5 linked regions of the Salinivibrio kushneri genome follow. The protein of the gene in region 2 interacts with the protein of the main gene of each other region in a pairwise test. Links are inferred from orthologs where the notes say so. Each region holds a gene or a part of one and is shown on either strand. Other genes may lie near its edges.

Region 1 (5,968 bases), on a different replicon or contig from region 2:
CACGGAGAGCGGAAGCAACACCAGCCTAAACGCCTGCCATGGGGTGGCGCCATCCAGTGCTGCGGCTTCTTCCAATGAACCATCAATGCTTTCGAAGTAGCCTTTAATGGTCCAAACATGTAATGCAATCCCGCCCAAGTAGGCAAAGATCAAACCACCGTGCGTGTTGAGCCCCAAGAACGGAATGTACTGCCCCAACTTATCAAACAAGGCATAGATAGCCACCAATGCCAACACCGCGGGGAACATTTGAAAGATCATCATCGCGTTCAAGATGGTTTGCTTGCCTTTAAATCGCATACGGGCAAAGGCATACGCCGACGTCGTCGAGAGCACCACGATAAACAGCGAGGTAATACCTGCCACTTTTACCGAGTTCCACAGCCACAACAGAACGGGGAATGGCGGCGGCGTGACCGTGCCATCAGGATTTGTCACCGAGAAACCCAGTGCTAATTTCCAATGTTCAAGTGATGGATTTTTCGGGATCAAACTCCCAGTGGCGAAATTCCCTTCACGGAATGAAATCGCAATAATCATTAATAGCGGGAATAGGATCAGCGCCAAAAATAAGCACAAGCCAATATGGGTTGCCCAGACGCGATATTTTAAGGATTTACCTTGTACCATTGCCATATTTAGGTCCCTCAGTGCTCGTTTTTCTGCGTCATACGAAGGTTGATTAACGCCAGTGCGCCGACAATCAAGAAAATCAGAGTGGCGATGGCACTTGCCAGACCAAAGTCTTGGCCACCACTGCCTTCAAAGGCAATGCGATAGGTGTAGCTGACCAGCAAGTCGGTATAGCCGGCCGGCTCAGTGGTGCCAATGCGGTTTGGCCCACCTTCTGTTAACAGCATAATCATCACAAAGTTATTGAAGTTAAAAGCAAAAGCGGCAATCAGCAGCGGTGTTAACGGTTTAATCATCATCGGCAGCGTAATACGGGTGAAGTTCTGAACGAAATTCGCGCCGTCAATCGCGGATGCCTCGTAGAGATCATCGGGGATCGCTTTAAGCAAGCCCATACAGAGGATCATCATATAAGGGAAACCCAGCCAGGTGTTAACGGTGAGCACCATGCTCCGCGCCAAGAACGGGTCAGAGAACCAATTCGGACTGATGCCAAACAGGGCTTCCAAGACCATGTTGATTTCACCAAAGCTTTGGTTAAACAAACCACGGAAAATCAAAATTGAAATAAAGGCGGGTACCGCATACGGAAGGATCAATAACAAGCGGTAGATCGACTTACCTTTCAGCTCTTCCCACTGCACCAAGCTCGCCAATATCAAACCGATAAAGAGGGTAAACACAACGGTGAGCACGGAAAAGACAATCGTCCAGATAAAGATGCCAATAAACGGCTCTTTAATGCCCTCGTCCGTCCATACACGCTCAAAGTTATCCGTGCCAATTTGCACCACATAACCGGGTGACACCGTGTCGCCAACAAATTCACCGGAGGCATTAACCGGTTGGTAATAGCCTATCTCATCGTTAGGTTTAAGCGTCTCACCGGTTTTATTGTTGATTAGCGTGCGACCATCGTCCTGCAGGCTATAGAGCGATTGAATGGCAGCGAACTTACGTAACCCACTCATACGAATGGTTTGATCATCTGACAGTTGCAAATCTAGATTACCGAGCGCCTCTCGATTTTGAATCACATCGCGGAGTGACGCTTTTTGTCCCTCAACACTGTCAATCGGGCTAAGTGACAAGTTTTCATCGGCCAGCGTTGCAAATTCAAATGGCTTGGTAGCATAGCGTGTGTTCTCGCCCTCCACCACAATACGGACGCCTTGATCCGTTTGATACAAAGAGAAAGGATAGCTGTCGCCACTTTGAAAGGTTCGCTCTAGTAATACGGACTGGGCGCGCTCAAAAGAGAGTTGGTTTTTGGCGCTATAGTTGGTGAATGACAGCCCGACAGTATAAACCAACGGAAAAATAATGAAGAGGATCATCCCCGCGATACCTGGATAGATATAGCGATGGGCGTATGTTTTTTTACTGCCAAAAATGTACAGCGCTAGTGCGGTTAATACCACAGTTAACAGGGCAAAGGCGGTTTCACCACGCGAATACATCAAGACGGTGGCATAGCCATTGATAATGGCCACAGTAGCCAGTAACGCCCATTTTATGAACGCTTTTGTGCTGCTGGGCAAAGAAGAGCCTGACGTTGTCATAGCTTGGGAACCTTGGACTGACTGCATAAGGAACGCTACTCACATAGTTTTTAAAAAATGCAGGGAGGCAAGCCCCCCTGCAGATAGAGCTTATTTGACCATTTGCGTTTCCGCATCGTCGAGCGCTTCCTCGACGCTTTGGCGACCATCGACCACATTGATGATGGCGTTTTTGGCAGCCGCCCAGAATCCATTCATTTGTGGAATGTTTGGCATTACTTCGCCATGTTTGGCATTTTCCATGGTCGCCGCAATACGGCTATCTTGAGCCAGCTCTGCTTGATAAGCATTCAGCGCCACTGCACCTAGGGGCTTATCCGCATTGACCGTCGAAAGGCCTTCTTTCGTCAGCAGGTAGTTTTCCAAAAACTCAACTGCCAGTGCTTTGTTTGGCGACGCGGTGCTAATACCGGCACTAAGTACACCCACAAAAGGCTTAGACGCTTCACCTTGGAAGGTAGGTAAAGTGGTTACCCCGTAATTGATGCCTGACTTTTCGATGTTGCCCCACGACCATGGGCCGTTGATGGTCATCGCTGTGTCACCTTGGTTGAAAGAAGACTCAGAGACCGAGTAGTCCATGTCAGATGAAATCACACCGTCTTTCACCATCTGCTTCATGAAATGCAGTGCGTCATGCACACCTTGGTTATTGATGCCGGCGTCTTTCACATCATAGCCATTGGCCGTTTGCTTAAACGCATAACCGCCATCAGCCGCCATCAATGGCCATGTAAAGTACGGTTCTTTTAGGTTCCACATGATGGCTGACTTACCCTGCTCTTTGAGCTTGGCATCCATCTCAACCACGTCTTGCCACGTTTCTGGTGGATTAGGCACCAAATCTTTGTTGTAGATAAGCGAAAGCGATTCCACTGCCACTGGATAACCGACGTATTTGCCTTTGTATTTCACCGCATCCCAAGCAAAGTCGACCATGCCTTCTTTAAGACGATCTGAAGGGCGGATTTCTGCCAACAGGCCTGATTCTGCGTAGCCGCCGAAACGGTCATGCGCCCAAAATACGATGTCTGGACCATCGCCGGTAGACGCTGTTTGCGGGAACTTATCCTGCAGGCCATCAGGGTGAACAACAGTGACAGGAATACCCGTGTCTTGCTCAAAGCGGTCACCCACTTCGGCAAGGCCGTTGTAGCCTTTGTCTCCGTTAATCCAAATCGTCAGTTGGCCTTCTTCGATATTGGCATTGGCGCCAAATGAACCCAGTGCAATCAGGGTACCGAGAGCAACAGCGCTAAGTGATTTTTTCATCTTTCTATCCTTCTTCTACTGAGGTGTAGCACGATTCCATGGAGGATGAGCTGTATTTCACGGTCTATCATGGGTAATTCCCGTGTATTCCTCATCATCCTGGCTTCTACGCCCTGCCTCTATGCGAGCGAATTCGTGATCCATATCGCTCGTCGCTAATGATGCGGTTCACAAAAATAAACGGTACGTGATCAACTTCAACTAATTTGCTAATCATTTTGTGATGTACGCCCTCAAATCAATTTAGGGAGGAGATTATCCTCCTCCCCGCCTACTCCCCCTGTAATAATTGTCCACGGGAGGATGTGCCGCTTGCGCAGATACGCGACACTGCCTGACATCAAAAAGCATCGGGTGGAATGCATCCAATGTGCTTAGTCAGTAACCAAACAGCGTTCAACAAAAAAGATAACGCTCGAAAATGGCCGATATTGAATAGCACAGCCACCTATAATGCGTATTGAGCCGAATTAATGAAAAGCGATTGAGGGCGAGCGACATGGCAAGTGTCACGTTTAAAAACGTTTGTAAAGCGTATGACGACGATGTAATGATTTCAAAAAACGTTGACCTAGAGATTAAAGATGGCGAGTTTGTTGTCTTTGTCGGTCCATCTGGCTGCGGTAAATCCACCCTATTACGCTGCGTAGCGGGGCTGGAAGATATTACGTCGGGCGATCTTTATATTGATGATCAGCGCGTCAATGAGGTTGAGCCCTCGAAGCGCGGCGTCGGTATGGTATTCCAATCTTACGCGTTGTATCCCCACCTAAACCTCTACGACAATATGTCGTTTGGCTTGAAACTAGCAAAAACCAATAAAGCGGAAGTCGATAAGCGCGTTCATCAAGCGGCAGAGATCTTACAACTCGGTCACCTACTCGACAGACAACCCAAGTCGTTGTCTGGCGGACAACGTCAACGTGTCGCGATTGGCCGCACACTCGTCTCCCAACCTCGTGTATTCTTACTCGATGAGCCACTTTCCAACCTTGATGCTGGCCTACGCGTACAAATGCGCGCACAAATCACCAAACTGCAACGCCAACTTGGCTGTACCATGATTTATGTCACCCACGATCAAATTGAAGCCATGACCATGGCAGACAAAATTGTGGTGTTGGATGAGGGCCGAGTCGCACAGGTGGGCAAACCGCTCGAGCTATACCATTACCCACAAAACCGCTTTGTCGCGTCGTTTATCGGCTCACCGAAGATGAACTTCATGAGTGTCTTTATTGAAGATGTCGAGCCAAACCGTGTCAAAGTACAGCTCAGTGAAGGGGCCAGCTTCTGGGTGCCTGTCGATGGCAAAACCGTCACGCGCGGCGATCGCATGTCTCTCGGCATTCGTCCTGAGCATTTGGTGGCCGCCAAAGACGGCGACGCGCAAATTGAAGGGGAAGCAACCATTGTCGAGAAGTTGGGCAACGAAACGCAAATCTATCTCAACCTTGAAAGCGCAGACGCGGATGTGATCTATCGCCAGCTCGATACGGTTGAGATTGAGCCCGGCGAAAAGTACGCGATTGGCATTCCAGCCCATCGCTGTCATTTGTTCCACAGTGACGGTCGAGCGTGCAAGCGCCTGCATCGTGAAAATGGCGTCACCTTCGTTGATGAAGAAGACGCGGCGTAACATCACCTCGTAAAAGACAACGACTAGGCCGCATTCGCGGCCTTTTTTACGGTATCCACTCAGAGAAGAAAAGCGCTATGTACAGGGCGAGCAAAGAAAAACGCCAAGGGTTAACTTGGCGTAATCTTCACGTTGTAGCCTAAAGAGAGTAAGTGCCTTCACCCTTGCCAGCGATAAAACACAGTGGCTAATGGGGGGAGGTTCAATGTTAGCGATTGGGGCTGGTCGTGCGCCGCGCTCTTATCGGTGCTAAGCGCTGCGTAAACGGGGTACCCACTGCCCCAAAACGCCTCATCATCCGAGTTTAATACCAATTGGTAGTCACCACTCATCGGCACACCCAGCTGAAAACCATCCCGGGGGACGGGAGTGAAATTACTCACCACCAGCATCCGCGAGCCGTCATCTCCAAGCCGCTCGTGTGCAATCACACTGAGATCGGCTGCGTCTTTTAAGCGCCACTCAAATCCTGCTGGGTCGCAGTCGAGACGATGCAGCGCCGGCGTCGAGACATACAGGTGGTTCAGCGCTTTCACCCATGCTTGAATACCTTGATGGCGGTCGTATTGCAACCAATGCCATTCAAGCTGACTGTCATGGCTCCACTCCGCGGTCTGACCGATTTCCGCCCCCATAAAGTTAAGCTTTTTACCTGGCTGACCATACATATACCCAAGAAAAGCACGTAAGTTGGCAGTTTGCTGCCACTCGTCACCGGGCATTTTACCGATTAGCGAGCCTTTTCCATACACCACTTCATCATGAGACAGTGGCAATACATAGTTCTCGCTAAACGCATAGACTAATGGAAACGTCAGCGTGTCGTGGTGATAGCGTCGATACACCGACTCTTGGCGAATAT
Region 2 (6,172 bases):
AATCCATCTCTGGAAAGTTCTCTGGATGTCAAGAGTAGGTAAGGTTCTTCGCGTTGCATCGAATTAAACCACATGCTCCACCGCTTGTGCGGGCCCCCGTCAATTCATTTGAGTTTTAACCTTGCGGCCGTACTCCCCAGGCGGTCTACTTAATGCGTTAGCGCCGAAAGCCAAAGTCTTAAACCTCAACCTCCAAGTAGACAGCGTTTACGGCGTGGACTACCAGGGTATCTAATCCTGTTTGCTACCCACGCTTTCGCATCTGAGCGTCAGTCTTTGTCCAGGGGGCCGCCTTCGCCACTGGTATTCCTTCAGATCTCTACGCATTTCACCGCTACACCTGAAATTCTACCCCCCTCTACAAGACTCTAGCCTGCCAGTTTCAAATGCGGTTCCGAGGTTGAGCCCCGGGCTTTCACATCTGACTTAACAAACCGCCTGCATGCGCTTTACGCCCAGTAATTCCGATTAACGCTCGCACCCTCCGTATTACCGCGGCTGCTGGCACGGAGTTAGCCGGTGCTTCTTCTGCAGCTAACGTCAAGCAATGCACGTATTAAGTACATTACCTTCCTCACTGCTGAAAGTGCTTTACAACCCGAAGGCCTTCTTCACACACGCGGCATGGCTGCATCAGGGTCTCCCCCATTGTGCAATATTCCCCACTGCTGCCTCCCGTAGGAGTCTGGGCCGTGTCTCAGTCCCAGTGTGGCTGATCATCCTCTCAAACCAGCTAAGGATCGTTGCCTTGGTAAGCCATTACCTTACCAACTAGCTAATCCTAACTGGGCCCATCCCAACGCGATAGCTTACATGTAGAGGCCACCTTTGGTCCCAGCTCGTAATGAACTAAGACATTATGCGGTATTAGCCGTCGTTTCCAACGGTTATCCCCCTCGTCAGGGCAGGTTCCCAGCCGTTACTCACCCGTCCGCCGCTCGACGTCCAGCAAATCCACCGAAGCTTCAATGCTGCCGTTTCCGCTCGACTTGCATGTGTTAGGCCTGCCGCCAGCGTTCAATCTGAGCCATGATCAAACTCTTCAATTTAAGTTTTTTTGTTCGCTTTCCCAAAAGGAAAGACAAACGGCTCGATAAATACTGTTTTGTTCGTCTCTTACGAGACAAACGAATTGACTGTGCTCCTGTTGGCATCCACTTTTAAAAAAGTGAAATCAAAACAGCTCAAGGCTGCACCAACATGAATTGGTCACTCAGTTCATCGAATAAATCTTTTTGTCTATTCTCAACGAGTGCCCACACAGATTGCATAGGTCAAATTGTTAAAGAGCATGTTGACTTCGTGGTCGGCATTTCGTGACTTGCGTCTCGTTGCCCCGTCAACAGGAAGCGCAGTATAGAGATCTCAGTTTTTACCGCAACCCCTTTTTTTAAAAAAAATCTCACCTGAGCGAAATTCGTACAAAACAAGTTTTTTTGTCTATTTTACCCCCTATATTTTGCCGCCAGTGTTCACCTTGGCTTACATGCCCGATCGTATCTTTCACTCTTCTCCACTCAAAATGAGGCATACATCATAAAAATTGGCTGGTAGCATGGCTCACCTGTTTCTCACTTGGGAGTCATCGATATGAAGCATTGGCTTTTTCTAGGGTTTGCTATTGTGGCAGAGGTGATTGCAACCGCATCACTCAAAAACAGTGACGGCTTTTCTAAGCTCGTTCCTTCGATATTAGTGGTGGTGGGATACAGTTTCTCTTTTTATCTACTCGCCCTCACTTTGCGCGCAATTCCCGTAGGCATCGCCTATGCCATATGGGCCGGCGCGGGCGTGACATTGATTGCTTTAATTGGTTGGCTGGTCTTTGATCAAAAGCTGGATGCGCCGGCGGTGATCGGAATGGCATTGATTGTCTCTGGTGTGGCCGTGATGAACATATTCTCATCCACCTCAACACACTAAAGATTAAAAATAGATCCTGACAGCACACAACGAAAAAACCCAGCCGAAGCTGGGTTTTTTCATTTCAGGGAGGGAGAGGCGATTACATCATGCCGCCCATTCCGCCCATGCCACCCATACCAGCAGCAGCGCCCATATCAGCACCACCGTCTTTTTGTGGCAGATCGGTAACCATGGCTTCAGTGGTGATCATCAGACCCGCAACAGAGGCAGCGAACTGTAGTGCACTACGTGTTACTTTGGTTGGGTCAAGAATACCCATCTCAATCATGTCACCGTATTCGCCGGTTGATGCATTGTAGCCAAAGTGGTTCTCGCCAGATTTCACTTTGTTAGCAACCACTGAGTCTTCGTCACCCGCGTTAGTCGCGATTTGACGAAGTGGTGATTCCATAGCGCGCAGTGCGACACGGATGCCCACGTTTTGCTCTTCGTTATCACCTTTCAGCTCGCCAACTTTGCTCGCTGCGCGAATAAGCGCAACGCCACCACCGGCAACCACGCCTTCTTCAACCGCCGCACGTGTTGCGTGCAGAGCATCTTCAACGCGATCTTTCTTCTCTTTCATCTCGACTTCAGTCGCCGCACCGACTTTGATCACCGCAACACCGCCAGCTAGCTTAGCTACACGCTCTTGCAGTTTTTCTTTGTCGTAATCAGACGTCGCTTCTTCGATTTGCTGACGAATTTGCGCAACACGCCCTTCAATCGCAGCTTCCTCACCCACACCGTCAACGATGGTGGTGTTGTCTTTGGTGACGGTAACACGCTTAGCTTGACCCAGGTCTTCCAACGTCACTTTCTCTAGGTCCATGCCGATTTCTTCAGAAACCACAGTACCTGCTGTCAAGGTTGCGATATCTTGCAGCATCGCTTTACGACGGTCACCAAAGCCAGGGGCTTTCACTGCAGCGACTTTAACGATGCCACGCATGTTGTTAACCACCAAGGTTGCCAGCGCTTCACCTTCAAGGTCTTCTGCAATAATAAGCAGTGGACGAGAGGCTTTAGAAACCGCTTCAAGGGTTGGTAGCAGCTCGCGAATGTTCGACACTTTTTTGTCGATCAGCAGGATAAATGGGTTATCCAGCTCAACGTTACCGGCTTCTTGGTTATTGATGAAGTAAGGAGACAGGTAACCACGGTCGAACTGCATGCCTTCGACGACGCTCAGTTCGTCTTGCAGTGATTGACCTTCTTCAACGGTGATGACACCGTCACGACCGACTTTTTCCATCGCTTGTGCGATAATTTTACCAACGGTGTGGTCAGAGTTGGCAGAAATAGTGCCCACTTGCTCAATCGCATTGTTGCTGGTGCAAGGCGCAGACAGTTTTTTCAACTCTTCAACCGCCGCAACAACCGCTTTGTCGATACCGCGCTTTAGATCCATTGGGTTCATGCCTGCCGCTACTGCTTTCAAGCCTTCATTAACAATGGATTGCGCCAATACTGTAGCGGTAGTCGTACCGTCACCCGCAGCGTCGTTTGATTGAGACGCTACTTCTTTCACCATTTGTGCGCCCATGTTCTGGAACTTGTCTTCCAGTTCAATTTCACGTGCAACAGAGACACCATCTTTGGTGATGGTTGGGGCACCGAATGATTTGTCTAGTACTACGTTACGGCCTTTAGGGCCCAGTGTGACTTTCACGGCATCAGCCAGAACATTCACACCTTCGAGCATTTTCGCACGCGCGTCGTCACTAAATTTAACGTCTTTAGCAGCCATGATTCTATTCCTTTCTTACATTATTGATTGGAGGTGAAATGAATTATTCAACGATTGCCATGATGTCGCTTTCAGACAAGATCAGAACTTCTTGACCCTCGATTTTTTCCGTCTTGGTGCCAAAGCCTTCAGAGAAGATAACAGTGTCACCCACTTGAACGTCCAATGGCTGCACGTTGCCGTTTTCAAGAATACGGCCTTTGCCTACCGCCAGCACTTTGCCGCGGGTAGACTTTTCTGCAGCAGAACCAGTTAACACGATGCCGCCCGCTGATTTAGACTCAGCTTCTTGGCGCTCAACGATAACGCGATCATGTAGTGGACGAATGTTCATCGGTCGTCTCCTGAATTAGTAATGATGTTCCGTTTGATGAAGTAAGTATGCACACAGGCCGTACATGCGTCCGGTTCCTGATGTAACTCCCTATGTGGGGACGCCCTTTTTCTTTCCCAAGGGTTTTACAGCAATTTTTTTGTTTTTTTAGACTGGCAACTTTCTCCGATTGTGAGGATCCGCTAGGGTAAGCCGTCCCAACCCAGTGATAAGAGATTATGAACGACAAACACGGGCTGCTGTCTGCCCCGATTAACCTCACATTACGTAAGATGACCGTGCCCATGGTATTTGGGCTATTTGCGATCATCATGTTCAATGTGGTGGATACCTTCTTTATTTCACTGCTTGGCACGGAAGCATTAGCCGCGGTGAGCTTCACCTTCCCTATTACCTTTGCGGTTAACTCCATCACGCTCGGATTAGGAGTCGGTATTGCTGCCTTGGTGGCAAGATTGCTTGGTCAGGGCGATCATCAAGATGCCGCGCGGGTCTCGAGTCACGGCTTGATGTTGGCGGTCTTCATGGTGATGGCCGTCGGCTGGTTGGGGGCGGCCACCATCGACCCAGTGTTCTCCGCGTTGGGGGCAAGCGACAACTTATTGCCGTTAATCCATGACTATATGCAAGTGTGGTACCTCACCATTCCATTACTTGTGGTACCCATGGCAGGAAACGCGGCTATCCGTGCCACGGGCGACACGAAAACGCCGGCGAAAATCATGATGGTATCCGGCCTGATTAATGGGGCGCTCGACCCCTTACTGATTTTCGGCTTGGGTCCATTTCCCGAACTGGGTGTGCAAGGGGCGGCCATCGCCAGTGCCGTCAGCTGGGCCGGCGCATTGATAGCCGCACTGAGTATTCTTATCCGCCGTGAGCGGCTGCTGATGGCACCGCAATGGACCAAGCTAGCGACTGATGTGCGTCAAATCCTTAAAATTGGCATGCCGGCTGGAATGACCAATGCCTTAAACCCAGCCGCAGGCGCCATTTTAATGATGATGCTTGCCTCACAGGGAACAGAAAGCGTTGCCGCCTATGGCGCCGCTCAACGCATTGAAGCCATTTTATTAATTGTGATGATGGCGATGACGTCATCGCTCACGCCCTTAATGTCGCAAAACTTTGGTGCGCAATACCATCAACGGGCCTTTCAAGCGCTGTTTAGCGCGATGCGCTTTGCCATCTTGTTTCAGTTTGCCTTGTACTTGTCGCTGTGGCCTTTTATCGATCTGATTGCGGATGTATTCAGTGACGATGTGCGAGTTCAACAAGAAATTGCCCACTATTTAATGGTGGTCCCGGCCAGTTACGGCTTACAAGGCACCTTGATGTTATTGGTCGGCGGCCTGAATGCCATGAAGCGTTCGCTGCATTCGTTCGCCTGCAACCTAGTGCGTTTGTTTGTCTTCTTAGTGCCCTGTGCATGGCTGGGCGGCATGGTCAACGGTACCCATGGTCTGTTTGCGGGAATCGCCATTGCCAATCTACTGGCCGGTATTATGGCGTACCTGTATGCCGTGGTGCTGCGCCGTCAGACACTCGCGGCGTCACTGTCCGTCTGAGCCAGCTCATGAACGCGGTGCTGCAACGCATCTAACGCCTGATAAAGCGCTTGATACTGCGCCGCACTGAGTCCCTCGAGCATGGCTTTTTCCCACTCCAGCACCTTGGGAACAATGGTCTGATAATGGGTGCGCCCTTTGTCGGTCAAATGGACTAACGCAGCGCGCTGATCACCTTGGCACGCGCGCCGCTCCACCAACTGATGCTGCTCTAAACGGGTAAGCAAGCGCGACACTTTTACTTTATCCAGCCGCGTTTCTGCGGCTAAATCTTTCGCCATCACGCCATCCCGTGCGCCCAAAGAGGCCAGCACGCGCCATTCTGGACGCGACAATCCAAACTCTGCTTCATAACGTGCCGCAAGACTATCGGCAACCAGTTCCGCCGTGTGAACCAGCTTATAAGGCAAAAAGCTATCGAGCGCTAAATGAGGAAGGGTCATATCATTTAGTTTCAAGTGAAATCATGTGGAATACTTTACGAGAGGCTTCGATAAGATGCAAAGGTAGTGCTTTGTTTACACTTACGGTTTTTAAGCGGCAAAAATACTGAACACAAAAGGTAAATTATTTGTTAACAGCGCGTTGCTTTTTCTCGTCTCTGATCGCTAGTAT
Region 3 (4,509 bases), 410 kb from region 2 along the record:
CGGCATCGGCCAGTGCTACTTTCATTGGTTCCAGTGAGCGCTGAACCAGCTCTTCAACCAGAGACTCAAGCTTGGCACGAGTCACTTTGATGTTCATGTGCTTAGGACCGGTTGCGTCCGCCGTCACATAAGGCAAGTTCACGTCTGTTTGCTGCGCAGAAGACAGTTCAATCTTCGCTTTCTCAGCTGCCTCTTTAACACGCTGCATCGCTAGCGGGTCTTGACGTAGGTCGATGCCTTGCTCTTTTTTGAACTCGTCAACCAAGTAGGTGATCAAGCGGTTATCGAAGTCTTCACCACCAAGGTGAGTATCACCGTTTGTGGCCAATACTTCGAACGTTTGCTCGCCATCTACTTCATCGATTTCGATGATAGAGATATCGAAGGTACCACCACCTAGGTCATACACAGCGATTGTGCGATCGCCGCCTTTTTTGTCTAGGCCGTAAGCCAGTGCCGCTGCTGTTGGCTCGTTGATGATACGTTTAACTTCTAGACCTGCGATACGACCAGCATCTTTGGTTGCTTGACGCTGTGAGTCGTTAAAGTAAGCAGGGACAGTAATTACCGCGCCGGTGACTTCCTCACCGAGGAAATCTTCAGCGGTTTTCTTCATTTTCTTCAGGACTTCAGCAGACACCTGTGGCGCAGCCATTTTTTGGCCTTTCGCCTCAACCCAAGCGTCACCGTTATCTGCCTTAACAATTTTGTAAGGCATGATGCTGATATCACGCTGCACTTCTTCATCTTCGAAGCGGCGGCCGATCAGACGCTTGATAGCAAACAGGGTGTTTTCTGGGTTTGTCACTGCCTGACGCTTCGCAGGCTGGCCGACAAGTGTTTCACCATCTTGTGTGTAAGCGATAACCGATGGTGTTGTACGATCACCCTCTGCGTTCTCAATGACGCGCGTTTTTTCACCGTCAAGTACGGCGACACATGAGTTGGTTGTACCCAAGTCAATACCAATGATTTTACCCATCTGGTGCTCTCCGAAATTCGTTCTGTGGCTTTAATGCGTTACCCCTTATGTGGGGGTAACTGTGAGAGGTTCAACCCCTCACCGCAATTTTTATTTAGTGCTGCCGTTTAAATAAGGGCAGCCAAATGCTTTTCAAGGGGAGAAGGCAAAAAAAACACCGAATCGAGTTTGGTAAGGCCCTTCTCCCGAGCCTGATTAGGCTTTTTCGTCTACGTTACCTTGCGGCGCTTTAGACACCATGACCATGGCTGGACGCACAACTCGACCGTTTAGTTCATAGCCTTTTTGCATCACCATCATCACGGTGTTTGGCTCATGCTCGGCGCTTTCTTGAATGGTCATCGCCTGATGCAATTCTGGGTCAAACGGTTGACCTTGAGGGTCGATCGCTTTCAACCCAAACTTATCAATGGTGTCCATCATGGTTTTCAGCGTCAGCTCAACCCCTTCAACCATTGGCTTGATTGATTCGTCTTCCTTGTCGGCCATTTCGACCGCACGCTCAAGGTTATCAATCACAGGTAAAAGCTCACCGGCAAATTTCTCTAGGGCAAACTTGCGCGCTTTATCCACTTCTTGCTCGGTGCGACGACGCATGTTGTCAACATCAGCGCGAGCACGTAGCACACTATCTTGCTGCTCTTGCACCTTGGCTTCGCTTGCCTCAAGCGCTGCTTCTAGCTCGGTGATGCGCGCAATCATGGCTGCGGTTTCTTCATGTTCAATGTCTGCACCACCACTTGCTTGTTGCTCAGCGGCCTGCTCTTTACCTTTGGCTTCAGCAGCTTGCGCATCTTTCTTCGCTTCCTGCTCTTGCTTCACTTTCTGTTCTTCGCTCATGATCACTCCGACACAAATGGCATTGCCCAGCACGCCACTGGGACTATTCAACTTGATTGACGAAAGTATTATGGGGATGAATCTTTATGATTCAACCGCCCGCATAACGCAAATCACGACAATCGCTTTTTTACCGCGTTATACTGGGCACAAATAACGATGAGATCCTGATTATGTCGACACCATTCCAGCGCATTGCCCTGATTGGCAAACCTCGTAACCCGGAAGCGGTTAACACACACATCGGCCTTTATCACTGGCTAACTGAACGCGGTTATGAGGTGTGCATTGATACACGCTTGAGCGCCAATCTTGGCTTGCCAGATGCCCATTATTTGGATCTCGTGACCATAGGCCAACACGCCGACTTGGCCATTGTGATAGGTGGGGACGGCAATATGCTCGGCGCCGCGCGTGTACTGTCTCGCTGCGACATTAAAGTTATTGGTGTTAACCGCGGTAACCTTGGCTTTCTCACCGACTTAGATCCCGAAGCCTTTGAACATGCGCTAGAAGCGGTATTAAATGGCGATTACGTGGACGAAGACCGTTTTTTGCTCGAAACCGAAATTCATCGCCACGATCAGGTAAAAAGCCATAACGCCTCATTGAATGAAGCGGTACTTCATCCCGGACAAGTTGCACACATGATTGAGTTTGAGGTGTACATTAACGAGCAGTTTGCCTTCTCACAGCGATCGGACGGGATCATTATTTCAACCCCCACCGGCTCAACCGCATATAGCCTATCCGGCGGTGGCCCTATTTTATCTCCCAGCCTCGATGCGATTTCGCTTGTGCCTATGTTCCCACATACATTGTCGAGCCGCCCATTGGTTGTCGATGGCAACCGCCGTATAAAATTACTGGTTTCTCCTGACAACCGTGGGACACTCGAAGTGAGCTGTGATGGCCAAGTCTCTCTGCCGGTTAATCCGGGGGATGAGGTGCATATTTACAAAAGCCCCGCCACCCTCAAACTCATTCACCCTCAAGATTACAATTATTACAACACGTTACGAAAAAAGCTGGGTTGGTCGTCCAAGTTGTTTTAAGTCAGCAGTTTCTTGCCTCTTGCATGTATCCAATAAAAAGCAGGTTTTCCTGCTTTTTTAATGCGCAATTTTTGTGCGGCTCATCCCATTAACAAGAATTCTCGCCACACAGTGTTCACTGGATGAAAAAACAGTATATACTGTATCTATACACAGTTGTTGATAGATACAGGTGTCTCTCTATGTTAGCCGATATAACCATTCAAAACTTTGCCATCGTTAAATCCTTGGAGCTGGAGTTTAGTAAAGGCATGACGGCGATCACCGGTGAAACCGGGGCGGGTAAATCTATTTCTATCGACGCGCTAGGGTTGTGCCTTGGTGATCGTGCCGATGCCAACATGGTGCGCCCCGGGGAGAAACGCGCAGAAATTTCTGCCAGTTTCACCCTCGAGCAAAACAGTGCCGCGCGTCGCTGGCTGCAAGATAACGAACTGGAAGACGGTGATGATTGCATATTAAGGCGAGTGATCACCAAAGAAGGCCGCTCACGCGCTTATATCAACGGTAACCCCGTACCTGCCTCACAGCAAAAAGCGTTGGGGCAACTATTGATAAATATCCACGGCCAACACGCGCATCAACAACTGTTACGCCCTGAACACCAAATTACGTTATTAGACCAATACGCTGGTCACCAAAGCTTGCTGGATAAAATGGCAACACGCTACCAGCGCTGGCGCCGCACTAAAAATGAGCTGAAAGCACTGATCAAGAAAAAAGACGACATTGACGCTCAGCAACAGCTTTTGGAATATCAAGTGGGTGAGCTCAATGAACTCGCATTGGGTGAAGAGGAATACCAGCACATTGAAGAAGAGCATAAGCGCTTGTCAAACAGTGGCGATATCGCCATGACCAGTCAAGCGGTGGTGGACTTACTCAGTGATGGCGAAGAGACCAACACATTGAGTTTACTGACGGCGGCCCAACAGCGCTTAAGTGAACTGGCAGCACTAGACAGTCACTTTTCACCACTCGCTGAAATGCTCGAAGAGGCGCGGATCCAAACCCAAGAGACGAGCCAAGAAGTAAGTAGCTATCTTGACCAGCTCGATATGGATCCTCAACGCCTTCAGTATCTAGATCAACGTATGAGTACCATCATGAGTTTGTCTCGCAAGCATCATGTCCAACCTGAAGCATTGTATGACACCCACCAGCAGTTGATTAGAGAGTTGGAGAAACTGGCACATAACGATGAAGCCATTGAGCAGCTTCAAGCACAAGTGGATCAACAATTTGCAGATTGCCTCGACACCGCTGAAAAGCTGAGCAAAAGCCGTCGTCGCTATGCCAAAGAGTTGAACAAACTGATCACGCAAAGCATGCACCAGCTGAGCATGGAACATGGTAGCTTCGAGATCCAAGTCGAGAATAAAGCGGAGACCCACCTCAGTCCACTAGGCGGAGATGCGGTGGCATTTCTTGTGTCGACGAACCCCGGTCAGCCTTTACAGCCGCTGTCTAAAGTTGCTTCCGGCGGCGAGCTGTCTCGGATCTCGCTGGCCATTCAAGTGATCACCGCCCAGAAGGTTGAAACACCAAGCCTTATCTTCGATGAAGTCGATGTGGGGATCAGTGGGCCAACCGCCGCGATTGTGGGTAAACTCTTACGTCAACTTGGCGACT
Region 4 (6,163 bases), 1.2 Mb from region 2 along the record:
CAGACAAAGCCTATCTTGTTGAACAAGCGAAAAAACTTGAACACACCTTGGAAGGCATTCCTCATACCATTGACATCTGGAGCAATTGGTATAATCCCGTCAATCGATTAAGCGTCAATATCGATCAGCACTTAGCTCGCCAAGCTGGCGTCACGTCGGCAGATGTGAGGCGGTCATTGGCCCGTTTTTATAATGGTCAGTCATTGTCCGAGTTCCGTGACAACAATGATGTGTTTCCCATTCTACTTCGCGCGATGGCGCCTGAGCGGCACAACCCTGCTCGGCTAGGCGATGTCCCTGTTTTTCCCAGTGGTGGTAACACACCGATCCCCCTTGCACAAATTGCCACTATTGACATGGTCTCAGCTTTAAGCGTGATACAACGCGAGGATCTCGAACCAACCATTACCGTTGAAGCACGTAACCTTAAAATGTCACCCGAGGATATGGCACCCATACTGCAACCCCAGCTCGACGCTCTTCGTGCCCAACTGGCTCCAGGTCATCACATTGAATTTGATGGTATTGTCAAAGATGCCAAAGTGGGCCGGGCAGCAATATTTGCTGGCTTTCCCCTCTGTATTGGCCTGTGTCTTCTCCTACTCGTCGCGCAATTCAATGGATATAAACGGCCCATCATTATCTTATTAACCATTCCATTGGTTATTATTGGGGTGGGTATAGGTATCACCGTCATGAAGGCATCATTCAGCTTTATGGTGATCCTTAGCCTTTTGGCATTGGCAGGTATTATTGTCAACAATGCGATTGTAATGATCGAGCGGATAGACATTGAGCGAGGAATGAGGGATAAGTCCGATCTTGACGCCATTGTCATTGCCTGCTCTCGACGCCTTCGACCAATCACCATTACCACCGTCACTACCATCGTCGGTTTGCTCCCCCTGATCCTGGGTAAAGATGTTCTCTTTTATGGCATGTCGGTCAGTATTGCTTTTGGCTTAGTGGGCGGAACAGTTTTAACGTTATTTATGGCACCTGTGCTTTACAGTTTGTTATTTCGTATTGAAATATCTGATCACGAATCGGGGAGCGAAGACACCTGAGGTATTACAGCACCGGCCATGATATACCCCTACATTCTATCCCTTGTTAGCCACAGCCAAGCTGTTACGCTTAAACCATAAAACCAAGGGGGAAGATATGGCAGTATTTGATGGTGAACACATTCGGTTTAGCTTTAGCCAACTAGGCCGTGCTTTTGGCAATCCAGTGAAACCTACACCCCTCGATAATGGCCGGCTTTTAACGTACAACGCCGCGCTGGCTGATGAGCTTGGATTAACGACGGCAGACATTCACAGTGAAACCTTTCGCGCCATTCTGTCGGCAGAGGCGCCCCTAGCAGGCCGTCAACCCTTTGCAATGAAATACACAGGGCACCAATTTGGCCAGTATAACCCTGAACTCGGGGATGGCCGTGGTGTGTTATTGGGAGAGTGGCGTGATGATAAAGGCACACTCTGGGATTGGCATTTGAAAGGGGCGGGAAAAACGCCATACAGCCGCCACGGTGATGGACGTGCGGTGTTACGGTCGACACTTCGTGAATATCTCGCCAGTGCGGCGATGAAAGGGCTTAACATCCCTACCACGCAGGCGCTTGCCATGGCCACCAGCGATACCCCGGTGATGCGCGAGCGCATCGAGACCGCCGCAACGCTACTTCGCGTTACCGAGAGCCACGTGCGTTTCGGCCACTTCGAGTATTTGTTTTACAGCCAGCAGCACGAGGCGCTGGGTACGCTGGCGGACTATGTCATCGCACGCCACTTCCCTGAGCTTGCCGAGGCTGAGACCCCCTATGCCGCATTGCTACAAGAAATTGTCGAACGCACAGCCGAAATGATTGCCCTGTGGCAAGCAGTCGGCTTTAATCACGGCGTGATGAATACCGATAACATGTCGATTTTAGGTCAAACCTTTGACTATGGCCCCTATGCCTTTTTGGATGATTTTAACCCCAGCAATATTTGCAACCACACTGATTACGCTGGGCGATATGCCTTTAATCAGCAATCTGCCATTGCGCTTTGGAACCTCTCTGCGCTGGGGTATGCATTTACTCCGCTGCTTGAAAGTGACGTGATTAACGACATTCTCGGCGGCTACGAGCATCATCTCCAAGTTGCTTACAGTAAGGTAATGCGCAATAAGCTGGGGCTCTCCGATGCCCAGCAAGGAGACAGTGATTTGTTCAACGCCCTGTTCTCGTTGCTCGAATCTCAGCGCGTCGATTACACCCTGTTTTTTCACAGACTCAGCCACATCACTCAAGACGAGTTACTAGGTGCAAAGGCTCTCAGTCAGTTTAACGATCTCGTCTCAGATGCCGATGCCTTGACCGCTTGGTTAAGCGAATACCACCAACGGGTAGCGGATCATGACGACGACCCTCGCCTCGCTTGCATGCAGGCCACCAACCCAAAGTTTGTTTTGCGTAACTATTTAGCTCAACAAGCCATCGAGGCTGCCGAACAGGGTGACATGCAGCCAACGCATGATTTAATGCGCGTACTGGCTGACCCTTTTGGATCACACACCGGATTAGACCATCTTGCCCGACGGCCCAATAATGATGAAAAAGATCTGACGCTAAGCTGCTCATCCTAACGCGTTGTGCGCCTCCGCCACTGCTCTTGCTGAGGCGCATAATGCGCAGCCTAGAAGGCATTCTGATAAGAAAAATCCAACAGATGTCACATTGGTGCTTTCATAGACCGTGTTTTTTGCTATCTTACTGGCTTCGCAACAGATTAAGATATGAGGAAGGCTGTCCTCTATGCCACTGAAAACCGATGAGCTTCGAACACGCGTGGTCGATACCATGCCTACGCCCGCAGAGGTGGAAGCTGCCCACCCCATCAGCGACAGTGTTGCTCACCATATCACCTCCGCACGACAGGCGATCAGTCGTATTCTCAATGACGACGATAAAAGGCTGCTAGCGATTGTTGGTCCCTGCTCTGTTCATGACCCCGACGCGGCCCGTGATTACGCAGCCAAGCTTAAACCGCTTGCCGATAAGTACAGCGATCAATTATTGGTGGTGATGCGCACCTATTTTGAGAAGCCACGCACTGTGGTCGGTTGGAAAGGCCTTATCAATGACCCGCACCTTGACGGAAGCGGTGATATTCGTGCGGGCCTATTTACGGCGCGCGAGCTCCTGCTCGATATCAACAAAATGGGACTGCCGACCGCTACCGAGTTTCTCGACATGATCACGGGTCAGTATATCGCTGACTTGATCAGCTGGGGAGCGATTGGCGCCCGCACGACAGAATCACAAATTCATCGTGAAATGGCCTCTGCTCTGTCCAGCCCAGTTGGATTCAAAAATGGTACAGACGGCAACATCCGCATTGCCGTCGATGCCATTCGCGCGAGCAGAGAGTCTCATCTGTTCTGCTCACCCGATAAAAATGGCAGCATGACCATTTATCGCACCGCTGGCAATCCAGATGGCCACGTCATTTTGCGAGGTGGCCATCAGCCGAACTATTACGCCCAGGATGTGAAAGCGGCCGCGCAAACGCTAGGTGACTTCGGGCTACCTGCCAAGCTTGTGGTAGACTTCAGCCACGGTAATTGCCAAAAACAGCATCGCCGCCAGCTAGATGTGTGCGCAGATGTTGCTGAACAGATCCGTCATGGCGAACAAGCGATTGCCGGCATCATGGCTGAGAGCTTCTTACGAGAAGGCAATCAGACCATGGGTGACGTGCAATCTCGCGTGTATGGACAGTCGATCACGGACCCCTGTCTGGGTTGGGCCGATACCGAGCGCCTACTCGAACAACTGGCGGATGCCGTCGCGGCGCGCAACAACCTGTAATGACTGACGATTTATCGGCGTGACTGACTCACGCCCCAATTAGGAAAAGACTATGCCTTCATTTGATATTGTCTCTGAAATTGACAACGTTGAGCTAAAAAACGCAGTGGATAACGCCAATCGAGAACTTGCAACTCGCTTTGACTTTCGTGGTGTAGAGGCCAGCTTCGAACTCGATAAAGAAACCGTGAAAGTGACGGCTGAAGCGGATTTTCAGGTTAACCAAATGATGGACATGTTGCGCAGTAACCTCGCTAAGCGTGGTGTTGACGCACGCGCAATGGATACCCAAGACATGGTCCACTCTGGCAAAACCTTTTCTCAACAGGTTAAATTTAAAAACGGTATCGAAACGCCTGTCGCGAAGAAAATCACCAAAGCAATCAAAGATGCCAAGATGAAGGTACAAACGCAGATTCAAGGCGAACAAGTGCGCGTCACTGGCAAAAAGCGTGATGACCTGCAGGCGGTGATCCAATTAATTAAAGAAAGTGATTTTGAGCAGCCTTTCCAATTTGAAAACTTTCGCGACTGATCATCACGTATCTTGACCATAAAAAAACGGGCCAACTTAGCCCGTTTTTTCATTCATACAGATGATTAACCTGTGCTATTTGTACTTGCTTTTAATTTCATCGAGCGTGCCATCAGCCGTCGCCTGATCAATGCCCGCTTGCAGCTTCTCTACATAGCTGTCTGGCGTGTTGTTACTAAAGCTATAGTAAAGCTGAGACTCATCCAAGACATGAACCACTTCAAACTGGCTGGTATCAATATTGTTTTGGCTCATGATAAAGGCACTGACGTTTTCCTCGTACGCCCACATGTCTACTCGCCCTGCAGCCAGCTGTTTGGCCAACAAATCGGCTTTGGGTGATAAACGCAGCGCACCTTCATCGACACCCATTGAACGTAACAAATGCTCACCGACGTCATCGCGTACAACGCCTACTTTATAGTTGGCAAAGTCACTCGCACTGTCGATAGTGATCCCTTTGCTTTTAGGAGCCCATACGACAATTTTGGTGTCTGTAATCGGCCCTACCCATTTAAATTTATCTTCCCGTTCATCCGTTCGTGTGGTGGAAAACAGTACCGTATTAGGCTCAGACAGTGCCGTGGCATAACCACGTGCCCATGGCTGAATTTTCACTTGGTCTCGGCTCACCGGATCGCCCGCGGCTTCTGTCGCAGCTTCGAGGAAATCAACCGCAATCCCCTTTAATTCACCACGCTCTTCATAGTTAAACGGCGGATATACCTCAGTGATATAATCAAGATCACCTAAGTTTGCAGCGACTGTGGTGGTTGAGAAAACCAGCAAGCTGGCGGCAATAAGTGACTTCATTGGACTACCTCTTTTAACCTTCCATTAAATGTGCTCAGCCAACATTGTTATTATTAGCTCATACCAAATTGGGGGAGTTGAATAGAACAAGGCGTGGCCTTATCGTTATTAACTCACCTTTTCTAGTGTAGTCAGCTTCCATGCCCCTTGCGCAGTTTTGCTAGAGGTTGTGATCTAACTTCGGTTTTTTCTCTCTACAAGCATTTGAATAAACAAATAAAAAGGAGCCAGGTGGCGCTGGTGACGACTTTAAATGCGCTCTCATCTCTCTCTGCTGAACCCGCACAATCAAGTAAAAAAGTTGAATTAGGTCACCATTCATGCCTAAACTTTGTTCCCAATTACAGCGTAGTTATGGGTTATCTCAGACCAACGCCATTAAAGCGTTTAGCAAGGGATCATTTTTGCCACGAAGGCACCAGATAGTACCCAATACTCATCATCGACCTAATTAAAAGACAATATCGAGTCTGATCATTCATGAATAACCAAAAACGTCCTCTCTATATTCCCTATGCGGGACCGGCCTTGCTAGAAACACCACTGTTGAATAAAGGAAGCGCATTCAGCGTCGAAGAGCGTAAGTTTTTTAATCTCGAAGGCTTGTTGCCTGACGCCATCGAAACGATTGAAGAACAAACTGAGCGTGCCTACCAACAATATCAGCGCTTCGAGAACGATATCGACAAGCATATTTATCTACGCAACATCCAAGATACCAACGAAACGCTTTTTTATCGGTTGGTTTCTAACCACATCACCGAGATGATGCCTATCATCTACACCCCGACTGTCGGGGCGGCCTGTGAGAACTTCTCCAATATCTATCGTCGAGGCCGCGGGCTTTTCATTTCCTACCCTAACCGCGATCGCATTGATGATGTGCTCAACAACGCCTCTCGTCACAACGTCAAAGTGATTGTGGTCACCGATGGCGAGCGTATTCTTGGCCTGGG
Region 5 (6,370 bases), 2.2 Mb from region 2 along the record:
ACATACTTCTTCATGATCAGGCTTTCACCGTCTTCAGACAGTGACGCGTTGAATGAAGGGAAAGCTTCCAGCGCTTTAGCCGCCGCTTTCATGATGAACACCAATGGGGTGATCTTCATGCCCGACTCTTTCTTCTTCTCGATCGCGTTTTGCTCTTTACGGAACGCTTCCACTTCAGTGATATCAGCGTTATCCCACTGGGTCACGTGCGGGATCATCACCCAGTTACGTGCCAGGTTCGCACCCGAGATCTTCTTGATGCGAGACAGTGGCTTCACTTCGGTTTCACCGAATTTGCTGAAGTCCACTTTCGGCCAAGGGAGCAGGCCAAGTGCGCTGCCGTCGCCTGAGCCAGACGCTGAACCAGACTCAAGACGCTTCAGCGCCTCTTTCACGTAGCCTTGCACGTCTTCTTTCAGTACACGCCCTTTACGGCCAGTACCTTTGACTTTCGCCAAGTTAACACCGAATTCACGCGCAAGACGGCGAACAACAGGTGACGCATGGGCGTACTCTTTGTTTTCGACGAACTCGTCTTTACCGGCGTCAGCTTTAGCTGCTGCTGGGGCTTCCGCTTTTGGTGCTTGCGCAGGCGCAGATTTTTCCTCTGCAGCAGGTGCCGCTGCGGGTGCGCTACCCGCCACCTCGAACACCATGATGTGCGAGCCAGTAGACACTTTATCGCCCGCGGCGATTTTGATCTCTTTAACTGTACCTGCAAACGGTGCAGGGACTTCCATTGACGCTTTGTCGCCTTCAACGGTGATCAGTGACTGCTCTTCTTCAACCGTATCGCCTACAGCGACCATGATGTCAGTCACTTCGACTTCATCACCGCCAATGTCAGGAACGTTTACGTCTTTGTTTTCCGACGCGGCTGGGGCCGCAGGTGCAGCTTGTGCAGGCGCCTCAGCAGAGGCGCTGCTGCCGACTTCAAACATCATGATAAGAGAGCCAGTTGACACTTTGTCACCCGAGGCAATCTTGATCTCTTTAACGGTACCCGCAAACGGTGCCGGCACTTCCATTGAGGCTTTGTCGCCTTCAACGGTGATCAATGATTGCTCTTCGTCGACGCTGTCGCCTACCGCCACCATGATGTCGGTCACTTCAACTTCATCGCCGCCGATATCAGGCACGTGCACTTCTTTGATTTCTGATGCGGCTGCTGGGGCAGCAGCAGGTGCCGCCTCTTGCGCTGGCGCGCTTTGTGCAGCGCCTTCCGCTTCAAAGATCATCATCAAAGAGCCGGTGGTGACTTTGTCACCCTCGGCAATTTTAATTTCCTTGACCACACCCGCTTGTGATGCAGGGACTTCCATGGATGCTTTATCACCTTCAACGGTGATTAACGACTGCTCTTCTTCAACCTTGTCACCCACGCTGACAAGGATCTCAGTCACTTCTACTTCATCCGCACCGATGTCAGGTACATTAATCTCGATTGACATTATTTCAGCCTCTTACGCGAACAGCGGGTTTACTTTGTTGGTATCGATGTCGAATTTCTTGATAGCGTCAGCTACCAGTTTCTTATCAACATCGCCACGCTTAGCCAGCTCATTAAGTGCCGCAACAACCACATAACCTGCGTTCACTTCGAAGTGACGACGGAGGTTTTCACGGCTGTCAGAGCGGCCAAAGCCGTCTGTACCCAACACTTTATAAGATTCAGCAGGGACAAACGCACGAACTTGGTCAGCGTAGTTCTTCATGTAGTCGGTAGCAGCAATCGCTGGCTCTGTGCCCATCACGGTTTGGATGTAAGGCACTTTGCTTTCTGCATCTGGGTTTAGCATGTTGAAGCGATCGACATCTTGACCGTCACGTGCCAGCTCATTGAACGAAGTCACGCTGTATACGTCAGACGCCACACCGAACTCATCGCTAAGCAGTTTCGCCGCTTTGCGCACTTCAGTCATGATGGTGCCAGAGCCCATTAACTGAACTTTCGCTTTGTCGCCCGTGTAGGTTTCTAGTTTGTAGATACCTTTACGGATACCTTCTTCCGCGCCCTCAGGCATGGCTGGCTGATGATAGTTTTCATTCATCAGCGTCAGGTAGTAATAGATGTTTTCTTGGTCAGGACCGTACATACGACGGATACCGTCTTGCATGATCACTGCCACTTCGTACGCGAAGGTTGGGTCGTAAGAAACACAGTTAGGTACAGTGCTCGCCAGAATATGGCTGTGACCGTCTTCGTGTTGTAGGCCTTCACCGTTCAGGGTAGTACGACCGGCAGTAGCACCCAATAGGAAACCACGCGCTTGCTGGTCACCCGCCATCCACGCCATGTCGCCAACACGTTGGAAGCCGAACATTGAGTAGTAGATGTAGAATGGGATCATTGGCAGATCATTAGTGCTGTAAGAGGTCGCTGCCGCTACCCACGATGACATCGCGCCTAGCTCGTTGATCCCTTCTTGCAGTACTTGGCCGCCTTGGTCTTCTTTGTAATAAGACACCACGCCACGATCTTCTGGGGTGTAAGTCTGACCGTGTGGGTTGTAGATACCTACTTGACGGAACAGGCCTTCCATACCGAAAGTACGTGCTTCGTCGGCAATGATAGGCACAATGTTTTTGCCAATGCTTTTGTCTTTCAGCAGTACGTTCAAAGAGCGCACAAATGCCATGGTGGTCGAGATGTCACGCTTTTGCTCAGACAGCAATGCGGAGAAGTCGTCCAGTTTTGGCAGCGTCAGCTCTTTAGTAAAGTTAGGCAGACGTTGCGGCGTGTAACCGTGCAGGGCTTTACGGCGCGCATGCAGGTATTCGTGCTCGGCAGAGCCTTCTTCCAGCTTCAGGTACGTCAGGTTTTGTACGTCTTCATCAGACAGCAAGTCTTGCAGGCCAAGGCGGTCGCGCATAGCGTGAACATGAGTCATGTCCATTTTCTTCACTTGGTGCGCGATGTTTTTGCCTTCTGCCGCTTCACCCATGCCATAGCCTTTAACGGTTTTCGCTAGGATAACGGTTGGGCGATCGTTGCACTCTTGGGCCGCTTTAAAGGCCGCAAACAGTTTTGATGGCTCATGGCCACCACGCTTAAGCGCAAAGATTTCTTCGTCAGTCATATCCGCAACCAAGGCGGCTGTTTCTGGGTACTTGCCGAAGAAGTGCTCACGCACGTAGGCACCATCTTTTGATTTGAAGGTTTGGTAATCACCGTCGATGGTTTCATTCATCAACTGCAGTAATTTACCCGAGGTGTCTTTGGCCAGCAGTTTATCCCAGCCGGAACCCCAAACCACTTTGATCACGTTCCAGCCAGCGCCTTTAAAGAGGCCTTCCAGCTCTTGAACGATTTTACCGTTACCCATTACAGGGCCATCAAGGCGCTGCAGGTTACAGTTAATCAAAAAGCAAAGGTTATCCAGTTTTTCACGCGCCGCGAATGATAGCGCACCGCGTGACTCTGGTTCATCCATCTCACCGTCACCGAGGAACGCGTAAACACGCTGCTCAGAGGTGTCTTTTAGACCACGGCCGTTGAGGTATTTGAGGAAACGCGCTTGATAGATAGACGCGATGGGACCCAGACCCATAGAAACGGTTGGGAACTGCCAGAACTCAGGCATTAGTTTCGGGTGTGGATATGAAGACACCCCTTTGCCATCAACTTCCTGACGGAAGTTGTCGAGCTGCTCTTCGCTCAAGCGGCCTTCAACAAAGGCACGCGCATAGATACCTGGAGAAATATGACCTTGATAATACACCAGGTCGCCACCGTCTTTCTCGTTAGGCGCACGGAAGAAGTGGTTAAAGCAGGTTTCATAAAATGCCGCCGAAGACTGGAATGATGCCATGTGGCCACCCAGCTCTAAATCTTTCTTGGACGCACGCAACACGATCATGATTGCGTTCCAACGAATGATAGAACGGATACGGCGTTCCAGATTCACATCACCTGGGTAAGCAGGTTCTTGATCAGCAGGAATGGTATTTACATAGTTGGTGGTCACGCCCGTTGGCATGTCAACACCGTCTAAACGTGCTTGCCCTAATACTTGCTCCAGAAGGAACTGGGCACGTTCTACACCTTCTTCACGAACGACTGACTCAAGAGCTTGCAACCACTCTTGTGTTTCAAGTGCGTCCACGTCATGTTTCATGACTTCAGACATGGCGATCTATCCTTTCGTTGATTGACTCGTACAAAACAAACGTTGTCGCAGCTGCAGTGCCTTTCGCGTTTCTATAGATGCGAATAAGGCTACTCCAACTCGTCCTTGCGTTGTTGAATTCGACGTAGAGACCGTTCGCGACGGCTTTCTTCTCGACCAAGATCCAACAGAGTTTCCTCAATGTAAGCCAAGTGTGCATGCGACGCTTGTCTGGCTTTTTCTGGTTCACCAGCGGTAATCGCATCCACTATCTCAGCTCGGTGTCGGCTGACGTTTTCCACCGTCTCTTGACGGCGATAAAGTAGCTCAAAATTTTGCAAAATATTCTGTTCCAGTAACGGCGCGAGACTACGCATAATATGAAGTAACACCACATTATGCGCCGCTTCCGTTACGGCAACGAGATACTGCATCACAGCCGATGCTTCTGCCTCTAAGTCCCCGTTTTTCTGCGCTTGACGAATGGCATCATGACAGTCTTCTATACGAGAAAAATCCTCTTCTGTGCCCCGTAGTGCGGCAAAATACGAAGAAATGCCCTCTAGGGCATGTCGTGACTCCAGTAAGTCAAGTTGGGTTTCTGGATGGTCCGCCAATAACTCTAGCAGTGGCTCAGAGAAGCGTTGCCAAAGGCGTTCACTGACAAAGGTGCCGCCACCTTGCTTGCGCGTCAGTAGCTTTTTCACTTCAAGCCGTTGAATCGCTTCGCGCACTGACGGGCGAGACACATCAAATTGCGTCGCTAACTCTCGTTCAGGCGGTAACTTCTGGCCTGGAGACAAGGTCCCTTCCAGAATTAAGCCTTCGAGTTCTTTTTCAATTACATCCGAGAGTTTAGGTTGACGAATTCGCTGATATGCCATTGTATTTATTGACCATCTGCACCCAGAGCATGGTGCTTAGCTGCAGAAACTGACTGATTGTAAATTGGTAAGACCAATTACTTTATTGATCCCTAAAGTTACCAGACAGCGGGTATTCTGTCCACCTGAACTTTGATTGACATCATGGAAACCTGTGTATTTTTAGCCTGACAGCCACGAATACTCAGCCCCTCAAAATTGGTCAGACCATTTGTGTCGGTCAACGCCATAGGCATTTAAATCAGTGCGTGTAACTTTTTCCAGTCAAACGCCGCGCCAGGATCCGTTTTACGTCCTGGGGCAATATGTTGGTGTCCTGTGATTCGATCACGGGTAATGGCTGGGTAGTACTGCATCAGCGTCTGCGTGATCGCCGCTAACGATTGGTACTGCTGTTCGGTGTATGGATGTGTGTCTGTGCCCTCTAGCTCAATACCGATAGAAAAATCGTTACATTGCTGCCGACCGTCAAAACACGAAGCGCCAGCATGCCATGCACGCGCACTGAATGGTACAAACTGGATCACACTTCCATCTCGTCGGATCAGTAGGTGGGCAGAGACGCGAAGCGATGCGATCTCGGCAAAATAAGGGTGTTCAGCCGGATCGAGGTGCCCTTGAAAAAACTGCTCAATATAGGGGCCATCAAACTGACCGGGCGGCAGGCTGATGTTGTGGATCACCAGCAAGGAGATATCGTTACTATCCGGACGTTGGTTATGATGAGGAGACAGGCAAGCGCGCGCGCCTACCAACCAATGATTGTCAATCTGTGAAAAAGACATACCCGATCCGCTTGAGCAAAATCGCTACTTTATCTGGTCAGCTGGAAGATTGGAATACAAGCAACAGCGCGCTGACGGATGGGTTTTGGCGTAATACATAGCGGCATCGGCTTGATTCATCATCTGCTGCAGCTCAAGCCCATCCGTTGGGAAGCAACTCACACCAATACTAATGGCCAATGACAACGAGGTATCTGCAACTTGTATCGGAGCATGCATTTCGTCTTGGATACGTGTGATCACTTCATTCAACGCCGATTTGTCCGCTAATAAATCCAGCCAGACAATGAACTCATCACCGCCCAAGCGGCCAACCAAATCAGACCGGCGCACGGACTGTTTTAGGCGCTGACTGACCACCTTGAGCAACTCATCACCGACGCCATGCCCATAGGTGTCATTCACTTGCTTAAAGTTGTTCAAATCAATGAACAGTAAAGCGGCATTAGTTTGCGCGCGGTTAGCACGCATCAACGCCACATCTACATGCGATTCGAACGCGCGTCGGTTGAACAAACCGGTCAGCTCATCGTGTTCAGCAAGGAATTTAAGCTGATGCTGCTGTTCGCGAAGCTGTTGGGTTTGCCGTGCG

What was found.
Region 1: the proteins of groL (region 2) and malE interact in binary tests that used the Escherichia coli proteins (3 or more experiments, as listed by UniProt). The link is inferred for Salinivibrio kushneri from one-to-one orthologs.
Region 3: the proteins of groL (region 2) and grpE interact in binary tests that used the Escherichia coli proteins (3 or more experiments, as listed by UniProt). The link is inferred for Salinivibrio kushneri from one-to-one orthologs.
Region 4: the proteins of groL (region 2) and N8M53_RS06640 interact in binary tests that used the Escherichia coli proteins (3 or more experiments, as listed by UniProt). The link is inferred for Salinivibrio kushneri from one-to-one orthologs.
Region 5: the proteins of groL (region 2) and aceE interact in binary tests that used the Escherichia coli proteins (3 or more experiments, as listed by UniProt). The link is inferred for Salinivibrio kushneri from one-to-one orthologs.

What each region holds. Positions count from the first base shown.
Region 1 is NZ_CP114589.1:541,831-547,798, reverse strand. The notes cover bases 1,377-4,154. They hold malE (maltose/maltodextrin ABC transporter substrate-binding protein MalE), read right to left. Parts: upstream 3,468-4,154; coding sequence 2,286-3,467; downstream 1,377-2,285. Other genes in these bases: malK (maltose/maltodextrin ABC transporter ATP-binding protein MalK), read left to right, coding at 3,967-4,154; malF (maltose ABC transporter permease MalF), read right to left, coding at 1,377-2,195. In the rest of the region: maltose ABC transporter permease MalG, read right to left, coding at 1-636; more of malF, read right to left, coding at 648-1,376; more of malK, read left to right, coding at 4,155-5,106. UniProt on the Escherichia coli protein: Part of the ABC transporter complex MalEFGK involved in maltose/maltodextrin import. Binds maltose and higher maltodextrins such as maltotriose.
Region 2 is NZ_CP114588.1:2,575,217-2,581,388, forward strand. Bases 1,331-4,312 are described here. They hold groL (chaperonin GroEL), read right to left. Parts: upstream 3,656-4,312; coding sequence 2,006-3,655; downstream 1,331-2,005. Other genes in these bases: N8M53_RS11825 (SMR family transporter), read left to right, coding at 1,591-1,923; N8M53_RS11835 (co-chaperone GroES), read right to left, coding at 3,699-3,989; N8M53_RS11840 (MATE family efflux transporter), read left to right, coding at 4,208-4,312. Also shown: more of N8M53_RS11840, read left to right, coding at 4,313-5,557; N8M53_RS11845 (MarR family transcriptional regulator), read right to left, coding at 5,527-6,015.
Region 3 is NZ_CP114588.1:2,162,669-2,167,177, forward strand. The notes cover bases 1-2,908. They hold grpE (nucleotide exchange factor GrpE), read right to left. Parts: upstream 1,823-2,908; coding sequence 1,178-1,822; downstream 1-1,177. Other genes in these bases: dnaK (molecular chaperone DnaK), read right to left, coding at 1-982; nadK (NAD(+) kinase), read left to right, coding at 1,996-2,877. In the rest of the region: DNA repair protein RecN, read left to right, coding at 3,060-4,509. UniProt on the Escherichia coli protein: Participates actively in the response to hyperosmotic and heat shock by preventing the aggregation of stress-denatured proteins, in association with DnaK and GrpE. It is the nucleotide exchange factor for DnaK and may function as a thermosensor.
Region 4 is NZ_CP114588.1:1,401,180-1,407,342, forward strand. Bases 1,859-4,831 are described here. They hold N8M53_RS06640 (3-deoxy-7-phosphoheptulonate synthase), read left to right. Parts: upstream 1,859-2,803; coding sequence 2,804-3,859; downstream 3,860-4,831. Other genes in these bases: N8M53_RS06635 (protein adenylyltransferase SelO), read left to right, coding at 1,859-2,634; N8M53_RS06645 (YajQ family cyclic di-GMP-binding protein), read left to right, coding at 3,912-4,394; N8M53_RS06650 (substrate-binding periplasmic protein), read right to left, coding at 4,470-4,831. In the rest of the region: N8M53_RS06630 (efflux RND transporter permease subunit), read left to right, coding at 1-1,067; more of N8M53_RS06635, read left to right, coding at 1,165-1,858; more of N8M53_RS06650, read right to left, coding at 4,832-5,207; N8M53_RS06655 (NAD-dependent malic enzyme), read left to right, coding at 5,688-6,163. UniProt on the Escherichia coli protein: Stereospecific condensation of phosphoenolpyruvate (PEP) and D-erythrose-4-phosphate (E4P) giving rise to 3-deoxy-D-arabino-heptulosonate-7-phosphate (DAHP).
Region 5 is NZ_CP114588.1:408,341-414,710, reverse strand. What follows is about bases 1,264-4,443. They hold aceE (pyruvate dehydrogenase (acetyl-transferring), homodimeric type), read right to left. Parts: upstream 4,131-4,443; coding sequence 1,464-4,130; downstream 1,264-1,463. Other genes in these bases: pdhR (pyruvate dehydrogenase complex transcriptional repressor PdhR), read right to left, coding at 4,220-4,443; aceF (pyruvate dehydrogenase complex dihydrolipoyllysine-residue acetyltransferase), read right to left, coding at 1,264-1,451. Outside these bases: more of aceF, read right to left, coding at 1-1,263; more of pdhR, read right to left, coding at 4,444-4,993; 1,6-anhydro-N-acetylmuramyl-L-alanine amidase AmpD, read right to left, coding at 5,230-5,778; N8M53_RS02060 (diguanylate cyclase domain-containing protein), read right to left, coding at 5,803-6,370. UniProt on the Escherichia coli protein: Component of the pyruvate dehydrogenase (PDH) complex, that catalyzes the overall conversion of pyruvate to acetyl-CoA and CO(2).